3 regions of the Roseburia intestinalis L1-82 genome follow, and region 3 is predicted to be linked to each of the others. Evidence: riboswitches for the same ligand, from Rfam matches in the RefSeq annotation. Region 3 holds a riboswitch; each other region holds the start of a gene.

Region 1 (3,281 bases), 1.5 Mb from region 3:
CTTTTCTGCGTATAAAATACGATCACTTCCTCATCGGGCTGTGATGCTACCAGTAACGGCACCCATATATCGCCTACATTCTCACTGTCAACCAAATATATTCTTTTCATCTGATCACCGGCTGATTGAAACAGTTTTATTATAACATAAGACGGAATGAAGCCTCCACTCTTTTTTACAAAATATCAATATATTCTCCTGCAAGCGCTTTGTTCATACTGCGCACTGCACAGAATTTTCCACACATGGAACAGGTGTCCTCATGCTCCGGTTTTCTACTGTTCCAGATTGCTTTTGCGGTTTCCGGATCAATCGCACATTCCCACTGCGCATCCCAGTCTAAGACGCGTCTTGCGTCTGCCATCTTATCATCGATCTCTCTCGCACCACGGACTCCTTTTGCGATGTCTGCAGCGTGTGCCGCGATCTTTGATGCAATGATTCCCTGTTTTACATCCTCCACATTTGGAAGTGCCAAGTGTTCTGCCGGTGTGACATAGCATAAAAATGCTGCTCCGTTTTGTGCTGCAATCGCCCCGCCGATTGCGGATGTGATATGGTCATATCCCGGTGCGATATCAGTGACAAGTGGTCCTAACACATAAAATGGTGCTCCCATGCAGATGCTTTGCTGGATCTTCATATTTGCTGCGATCTGATCCATCGGCATATGTCCCGGTCCTTCTACCATGACCTGTACATCTTTCTCCCATGCGCGTTTTGTCAGCTCTCCAAGTCTTACTAACTCTTCGATCTGACAGACATCGGATGCATCTGCGAGACATCCCGGACGGCAGGCATCTCCAAGTGAAATGGTAACATCATGCTCACGGCAGATTTCAAGGATCTCATCATAATATTCATAAAACGGATTTTCCTCCCCCGTCATGCACATCCATGCAAATACAAGGGAACCGCCGCGGGAAACGATGTTCATTTTACGTTTATGTTTCCGGATCTGCTCGATTGTCTTTCTTGTAATTCCGCAGTGCAGTGTCACAAAATCCACACCATCTTCCGCATGCAGACGCACCACATCAATAAAATCTTTTGCGGTCAGTGTCGCAAGATCTCTCTGGTAATGGATCACAGAATCATAGATCGGCACGGTACCGATCATTGCCGGACATTCTGCAGTCAGTTTTCTGCGGAACGGAATCGTATTGCCGTGGGAAGATAAATCCATGATGGCATGTGCACCCATGCTGACAGCCGCCATCACTTTCTCCATCTCCACATCATAATCCTTGCAGTCTCTCGACACACCGAGATTGACATTGATCTTCGTGCGTAACATTGATCCTACACCTTCCGGATCAATGCAGGTGTGATGCTTGTTGGCGCAGATTGCTACTTTTCCCTCTGCTACAAGCGGCATCAGCTCTTCTACGGTCATGCGCTCTTTTTTCGCTACAATTTCTAATTCTTTGGTCACGATGCCTCTGCGTGCGGCATCCATCTGTGTGGTATACTGTTCCATACGTTTTTCTCCTTTTTCGCATGGGGGACTGCTTGAACCACTGTCTGGCAAACGAATTCTCCACGTCAAAAAATCTCCTGCCGCAAGCGCGACAGGAGATAGCATCTTCCCAATACGCTCCCTACGACAGTATTAACTGACAGGTTCAAAGAGTCAGGTTTTAACCTTCTCAACTGCAATCCCTCCGGGCATTCTCCCGGACATGCAGTCCCTCTGCGTTGTTTTCTATTAAGTTTTATCGACTTGTTCAGTCTAGCCTAATCTGTGACGGTTGTCAATATTTGTACAACAAAAAAGACAGCCACTGCTGTCTTTTTTAGGAGAAGGTATTTTTACTATGGGGTATAGCAAAAACTATATATAATGTATTGGGGGGTTTTTACAGTGATTATAATAGCATGATTTTCTCAATAAGTGTTCACAAATGTTACAATTTTCTCATTTATTTTTTATGCAATATGCACAGGTATTTTTCGTGACTATCTACAAAAAAGAAGGCGAATCTTCTACATCTTCCCTATTTCAGGATTCGTCTCCCGAATTTTTGCTTTAATACGGGAGAGCGCATTATCAATAGATTTTGGTGATTTTCCCATTTTTTCTGCAATCTGCTGATAATGAAATCCCGCAAGATACTGGTCTAATACTTCCCGTTCCATCTTACTTAAATGCGTCCTGAGCTTCTCCCAGAACTGTGCCACATTTTCCTGATCGATCATCATCTGCTCCGGATTTCCGATTCCGTCCATGGTCAGCGTTTCCGCCAGAGGATATCCGTTTTCACTGTTTTCTGAGTAGAAAGAAACATAGGAATTGAGCGGCGCATGTTTTTTCCGGTTCGACGCCTCAACTGCCTTGTATAACTGTCTCGTAATACACAATTCTGCGAAATGAAAAAAAGATGTTTCTTTCGTATCATCGTAATCTCTGATTGCCTTAAACAGACCGATCATTCCCTCCTGGATCAGATCATCCGTCTCACCGCCAATCAGAAATACTGCATTTGCCTTTTTGCGGACCAGCGGTTTATATTTATCTAAAATGTAATCCATGATCTTTCCGTCCGGATCACCGCTGTTTTTTAATGCCGCAATCAGCTGTTCGTCTGTCAAATCCCGATATGACTCTAACATGTTCCTCCCAAGACTCCTGATACAATATCTACCACGGCGTTTTTTTCTACCGTTGCGGTGTTCTCTACCACCTGCGACGTCTTTTATTGCTGCTGTGTTTTTTACCGCTGCGGTGTCTTCTACCGCTGCGGTGTCTTCTACCGCATGCGTTGCCGCACAATCTCATAGGCAAGCACACCTGCTGCCACCGATGCGTTCAGGGAATCGATATCCCCTTTCATCGGAATGGATGCCACAAAATCACAGTTCTCGCGCACCAGTCTGCCAACACCCTCGCCTTCACTGCCGATGACAAGACCGATCGGTCCTTTTAAATCCAGATCATACATGCAGGTTCCATCCATGTCCGCACAGACAAACCACATTCCTTTGTCCTTTAACTCTTTCATTGTTGCAGTCAGATTTGTCACCTTTGCAACCGGTGTATAATTGATTGCTCCGGCGGATGTCTTTGCCACAGTTGCCGTCAGACCGACCGCGCGGCGTTTCGGAATAATGACACCATGCGCACCGGCAAGATTTGCCGTACGGATGATAGCGCCAAGGTTATGCGGATCCTCGATATTATCCAGAATGAATAAAAATGGCGGCTCGCCCTTTTCCTCTGCCAATTTTAGCATATCCTCCACTTCGGCATACTCATATGCTGCAGCAACTGCGATCACTCC
Region 2 (3,281 bases), 1.4 Mb from region 3:
ATTGCAGTTATATGTGGATGTCTGACGATGTTTGTCTATAAAAATGGCGTGTATTATATCGATTCCCTGCAGGAGACTGTGGATGCCCAGGGAGAGGATAACGGGGAGGATACGGATGAAATATATATCAGCATTCCAGATGATAAGTGGGATGAGTTTGCCAATGATTTTTCTATCCAGGCATATAATAATAAGGAAGATTACAAAAAAAACAGTCTGCTGATATCAGCCATATTGGCTCTTATTGGCGGGGTAGTTACATATTTTATAAGTGGGCATGCACTCAGACCAATCCGTGAATTTTCTGATAAAATTGAAGAAGTACAGGCGCAAAATCTGGCAGCTTCACGAATAGAAGAAAATAAAGTTAAAGAATTGAACCAGCTTAGCGTTTCGTATAATAAGATGCTTGAACGTCTCTCGGACGCATTTGAGATACAGAGGCAATTTACCGCAAATGCAGCACATGAACTGCGGACGCCATTATCTTTGATGCAGGTACAGCTTGATCTTTATAATTCTACACGGCATCCGGATAATGATGCTGATACATTGCAGACAATAAAGATGGTTACCGAGCAGAATGGAAGACTCAGTAAAATGGTAAAAACGCTCCTTGATATGAGTGAACTCCAGACTGTGGGACGGGATGATGAAATTATGGTTGACGCGCTTGTTGATGAAGTGTTAGCAGATCTGGATCCCCTTGCACAGGAAAAAAACATAAAACTTACTGGAAAATGTAAAAATATAACGATGGTTGGAAGTGACATTCTTATTTACAGGCTGGTATACAATCTTGTTGAGAATGCCATAAAATATAATCATTCGGGCGGACAGGTTACAGTAACTGCATACCGGAAGGAAAAACATGTTTATCTGTCCGTGGAGGATACGGGAAACGGAATCCCTGAGGAACTCAGGGAACGCGTGTTTGAACCATTCTTTCGTGTGGATAAATCCAGAAGCCGGGAACTTGGCGGTGTAGGACTTGGACTTGCGCTTGTCCGTGAAATCGTGAGAGTGCATGATGGCAGTATTGCAGTCAGATCAAATCCGTCTGGAGGAACGGTTTTTGATGTAATATTACCACTGTGATCGATCATAATCTATTAGTTACATCTGGTTATCTTGTGCCTGGGGTATTTCATTCTTTTCTATTGAACTATAAGGCAGATTATTTTCAGAAAATAATTGTTTATTTATCCCAGGATTTTCAGATTTTTGATGGGACGATCAGAGAAAATATTTTATTTGACAGAAATGTCCCGGACGATGAGATCATGATGGCACTGGAAAAGGAGAATCTTTCCTGCCTGGTTCGTGATTCTGCCAGGGGACTTTTGTGGAACTGATGAAATCAGATCCGTATTTTACGGAACTTTATATGTCACAGGATAAAAAACTTGCATTTTGAGAACAGGCGTGTATAATAAAGCTGTTATAAAAAAAACAGATCATCACAAAAGTGATGTCGAAAACAAAAAATGGGGTGCTCGCACAGGCGGGCTGAGAGTAAGCGGACGCTTTAACCCGGAACCTGATTTGGATAATGCCAACGTAGGGAGATAATGAATCACAAGTGGTTTTTGTGCAGGAATCTTTGGTTGGGTTCCTGCACTTTTTGTTTTTGGTCGATTGCGCCGATAAGGCTGCATGAAGATAAATGATATATTACAGCGGCAGATTGGGGGCACCACCTTAGGTCGCTATACAAAATTAATGCAATATGGAAAGGAAAGATAATTTTATGTACACAGCATTAACAATCGCTGGAAGTGATTCTAGTGGAGGCGCCGGCATCCAGGCAGATATTAAGACAATGACCGCAAACCGCGTATACGCGATGAGTGCGATCACGGCTCTGACTGCCCAGAATACGACCGGCGTAACAGATATTATGGAGGTAACTCCGAAATTTTTGGCAGAGCAGCTGGATAGTATTTTTACGGATATTCATCCGGATGCGATCAAAACCGGAATGGTCTCGTCGAGTGAATTGATCGAGACAATTGCGGAAAAACTGACAGAGTATCATGCAAAAAATATTGTGGTGGATCCTGTCATGGTGGCAACCAGCGGGGCAAGACTGATCAGCGGGGACGCCATCAGCACATTGAAAAGTAAATTATTGCCTCTTGCAACTGTTATTACTCCGAATATCCCGGAAGCAGAAGTGCTTTCCGAAATGGAGATCAAAACAGAAGCAGATATGGAAAAAGCAGCAGAAGTCATTTGTAACACTTTAGGCTGTGCGGTTTTATTGAAGGGTGGACATCAGTTAAATGATGCCAACGACCTTCTTTTCCAGAAAGGAAAAGAGCCGGTGTGGTTTCATGGAAAGAGAATTGACAATCCAAATACCCATGGAACAGGCTGCACGCTTTCTTCCGCAATCGCATCGAATCTTGCAAAAGGAAGGGATTTAGAAACTTCCGTCAGGTATGCGAAAAATTATATTTCCGGCGCACTTGCCGCCATGCTTGACCTTGGAAAAGGAAGCGGACCTATGAACCATGCATTTGCGATCGAAGGAGAGTACGAAGGATGAATGAAAAGAGAACTTCCGTTTTTTCAAACGGATTAATCTGGTTTGGTGCGGGCGTATCTTTAGCCGAAATACTGACAGGTACATACTTTGCACCGCTTGGCTTTGGAAAAGCAATGGCAGCGATTCTGCTCGGTCATCTGATCGGCGGACTTATGATGTTTGCGGCAGGAATGATCGGAGCGAAAGAGCGCAAAAGTGCCATGGAAACTGTAAAAATGAGCTTTGGCGAGAAGGGAAGCCTTCTTTTTGCCGTATTAAATGTATTACAGCTTGTTGGATGGACTGCGATCATGATCTATGATGGCGCACTTGCGGCAGACGGCGTTTTACATACCGGAAACTGGGTGTGGGCAGTCATCATTGGTGCTTTGATCATTGTGTGGATTTTCATTGGACTGACCAATCTTGGCAAATTAAATACGGTTGCCATGACAGCACTTTTTATTTTATCACTGGTACTTTTTAAAGTGATCTTCTTTGGCAGCGGCAGCATGACGCCGATCGTGGATGACGGAAGTTTGACATTCGGAGCTGCCGTAGAGCTTGCGGTGGCAATGCCGCTTTCCTGGCTGCCGCTGATCAGTGATTATACAAGAGAAGCAGAAAAACCGTTTGCAGCAACACTCGCAAGTGTGATTGTCTACAGTCTGGTCAGCATTTTTATGTACATGATCGGTATGGGAGCGGCTATTTTTACCGGTGAATATGACATTGCGCAGATTATGTTAAA
Region 3 (3,281 bases):
CATTGCAACGTCTGCATCCGTATTTGCACTCGCGATCACAAAATCAGGCTCCGCTGCAATGAGCTGCTCGACATCCGGCTCCAAAATGCTGCCAAGATTTACCACGCTCTCATCAAGGTCTAAACCAAGGCTCTCCCAGGAATCATTTGCTGCTGCAACAACATTTCCGCCTGCTAACATCCATACATCCGTAAAACTTCCGATCAGCGTTGCCACACGATCAGCAGATTTCACTGTCACCTCACGTCCGAGATCATCGGTAAAAGTATAACCCTGTGTCTGTGTTTCGGTATTTGTTTCCAATGTCTCAGTCCCGGCTTCTGATGATCCAGCGTCTACTTCCAGTGTCTCAGACAGTTCCATATCTGCTTTACTGTCCGTTTTCTGCTCAGCCACAGCCGGCACATTCCCTGCTGTTTCATCTGCAGAAGTCTCCTTTGCTCCCCCGCAGCCTGCAGAAAGAAGCAGCGCTGCAAGCACGCCTGTCAGTGCCAGTTTCTGATAAATTTTTTTCATGTTTTTCATCCTCCGTAAGTTGTTTCTACATTTTTGACATTATATTTTTTGTTGCTTTTTTTGTCAACTATACAGGTCTCGCAGAGGGATTAAAATTTCAAGGCATAAATTTGACTTTTTCGTCATTAATTGCTATAGTGGGAAACGTTCCATACAAATGCTAGGGGTGCTGTTTATACCATATGGTATTGACAACGTGCTGAGAGATGATTTCATCGACCCTTATTACTTGACCCGGATAATACCGGCGTAAGGAAGCGTTTTCTTTTACTTTATTCTGGTAAGAAACAATCCCCCGTGTTTGTAGACAATAAAATGTACGCTCCGCGAACATTCTATTATCATGAATTAGGATTCTGGTGTCAAAAGGTGGCTCACAACTTAGCGATTGTCAAATTGCACAAAGTTGGGACTCGTTTTGTGACTTTGGGAGAAAATTAGAAAATCTTAGTATGCCTGTTAATGCATAGTGTTTTGCTGCCATGGATGGCAGCAAAAGTCTTAACGTCCCATGGACGGGACGTTTAAGACGTACACGTCACTCCTGGAAAATCTAAATCAGGCATACTTAGTTTTTCTTATTTTCGGACAGCGGAACAAAATAGATCCGACTTTGTGCAACTTGACAGTCAAAAATTGAAAACCACCTTTTGATACCAGAATCAAATCAGGAAAACAAGGAGGAAAATCCTCTGCTCCTGCAATGGCAGTCGCATTTTCCTTCGGAAAACAAGGAGGATTTATGAATAACTTTTTTGCTACACCGGAAGGAGCCTGGGGAGACGGCTCCGTACATCTTACGATCACGGGAATCGTGATCGTCGTCGTTATCATCGCATTACTGCTCATCGTAGCAGCTTTTGTGCGTCAGAAGAATGCAAGCCGCAAGGCAGCACTGACCACCAAACAGCTCGTCTACTCTGCAGTTGCCATCGCACTTGCCGTGGTATGTTCCATGATCAAATTGTTTGAGATGCCGATGGGTGGTTCCGTCACATTACTTTCCATGCTTTTTATTGTTTTAATCGCATACTGGTATGGCCCTTATGTCGGCATCATGACAGCTGTTGCATATGGTCTGGTTCAGTTTGTAACAGAACCGATTTTCTACACGATCCCACAGATGCTGCTTGACTATCCGCTCGCATTCGGTGCACTCGGTCTTGCCGGATTTTTCAATAAGAAAAAATGGGGACTTCAGATTGGATATGTAATCGGCGTTTTCGGACGTTTCATCTTTTCCACGATCTCTGGCATTGTATTTTTCGCATCCTATGCACCGGAAGGCATGAACCCGATCCTTTATTCTTTAGGATATCAGGCCTCCTATCTGGTACCGGAAGCAGTCATTACACTGATCATTATCAGCATACCGCCGGTTGCCAAAGCACTGGCACACGTAAAACAGAATGCAGTAGAAGCATAAAATCAAAAAAACAGCCATACCGTTTTTATTTCAAAGCGGTACGACTGTTTTTTTAGTTTTTTTAGTTTTTTTAGTTCTTTTATGTATTAATCCAACAGCATCTGTACGCATCCATACATTCCGGCATCATTTCCAAGTCCTGCAGGCACAAACTTTGTGTTGCGGCAGGCATGGAAGGATGTCTCCACAAAATGCTTCTGGATGCTCTCGATCAGGATACTTCCTGCTTTGGAAACACCACCACCGATGACAACAACTTCCGGGTCAACCACACATGCAATATTAGATAAGGTAGATCCTAAGATTCCGCAGACTTCATCCACTAAACCAAGTGCCACTGCATCTCCGCTCTTTGCCTCATCAAACACATCTTTTGCGGTCAGTTCCGGGAAGTTTCTAAGGCTTGTCTCATCGTTGGTCTTAGCAAGTTTTCTCTTTGCCACACGAACGATACCGGTTGCGGAAGTGTACTGCTCTAAGCATCCGTACTGTCCACAGTTACATGCCTCGATCTCATCATGATTTACGGTAATATGTCCGATCTCACCGCCTGCTCCGTTAAATCCTGCAACGACCTTTCCATCTACGATGATACCGCCGCCGACACCGGTTCCAAGTGTTACCATGATAACGTCTTTACAGCCTTTTGCTGCCCCCTGCCACATCTCTCCGAGAGCTGCAACGTTGGCATCATTTCCTGCTTTGACCTTAAGACCTGTCAGATTTCCGAGTTCTTCCTCTACATTCACGATTCCCCAGCCTAAGTTTACACAGCGGTTTACAACACCGTTGCTCTTAACTGGACCTGGAACACCGATTCCAACACCCTGTACATCATCTTTGCTGATGCCTTCCTGTGCCAGTTTATTATCAACTGCCTGTGCGATATCAGACAGGATTGCTGCTCCGTTATTTTCCGTGTTGGTCTTGATCTCCCATTTATCGATCAACTTGCCGTTTGTTTCAAAAAAACCGATCTTACAGGTAGTTCCCCCGACATCAATTCCAAATGCATACTTTTTCATTTTCGATCCTCCAGTATTCTTCGCAGCAACATACCTGCCACGCGTTTTTTTGCTCATATTAAGGTAATGATAACGTTTCCAAATTTGTATGTCAAGCCTTCATCAGTGCTTTCTGCATTCCAAATCTGCTCTGTTGTTTCTGTGTTCTGCTGCTCACTGCTGTCGTTCGCCTTGTTGTTATTGCTGCGGTTAGTCTTACTGCTGTTGGTCTTGTTGCTGTTGGTCCTGCTGCTGATCTTGTTGCTGTTGTTGTTCCTGCTGTTGTTGCTGTTGCTGCTCCTGCTGCTGATCTTGTTGCTGTTGTTGGTCCTGCT

Evidence for each region. Region 3 has a riboswitch for thiamine pyrophosphate ahead of thiT (energy-coupled thiamine transporter ThiT). Riboswitches for the same ligand answer to the same signal wherever they lie in the genome.
Region 1: it holds a riboswitch for thiamine pyrophosphate, as region 3 does, so the genes downstream of both, thiC (phosphomethylpyrimidine synthase ThiC) here and thiT (energy-coupled thiamine transporter ThiT) in region 3, are expected to answer to the same signal.
Region 2: it holds a riboswitch for thiamine pyrophosphate, as region 3 does, so the genes downstream of both, thiD (bifunctional hydroxymethylpyrimidine kinase/phosphomethylpyrimidine kinase) here and thiT (energy-coupled thiamine transporter ThiT) in region 3, are expected to answer to the same signal.

What each region holds. Positions count from the first base shown of each region.
Region 1 is NZ_LR027880.1:3,326,928-3,330,208, forward strand. It holds gene RIL182_RS15675 (PIN domain-containing protein) at 1-110, opposite strand, end outside; gene thiC (phosphomethylpyrimidine synthase ThiC) at 176-1,480, opposite strand; TPP riboswitch at 1,582-1,705, opposite strand; gene RIL182_RS15685 (sigma-70 family RNA polymerase sigma factor) at 1,987-2,613, opposite strand; gene rlmB (23S rRNA (guanosine(2251)-2'-O)-methyltransferase RlmB) at 2,751-3,281, opposite strand, start outside.
Region 2 is NZ_LR027880.1:1,697,927-1,701,207, forward strand. It holds gene RIL182_RS07910 (sensor histidine kinase) at 1-1,098, shown strand, start outside; gene RIL182_RS07915 (hypothetical protein) at 1,095-1,355, shown strand; TPP riboswitch at 1,479-1,585, shown strand; gene thiD (bifunctional hydroxymethylpyrimidine kinase/phosphomethylpyrimidine kinase) at 1,751-2,551, shown strand; gene cytX (putative hydroxymethylpyrimidine transporter CytX) at 2,548-3,281, shown strand, end outside.
Region 3 is NZ_LR027880.1:284,344-287,624, reverse strand. It holds gene RIL182_RS01320 (ABC transporter substrate-binding protein) at 1-516, opposite strand, end outside; TPP riboswitch at 669-789, shown strand; gene thiT (energy-coupled thiamine transporter ThiT) at 1,259-1,942, shown strand; gene RIL182_RS01310 (ROK family glucokinase) at 2,029-2,967, opposite strand; gene RIL182_RS01305 (transglycosylase domain-containing protein) at 3,163-3,281, opposite strand, start outside.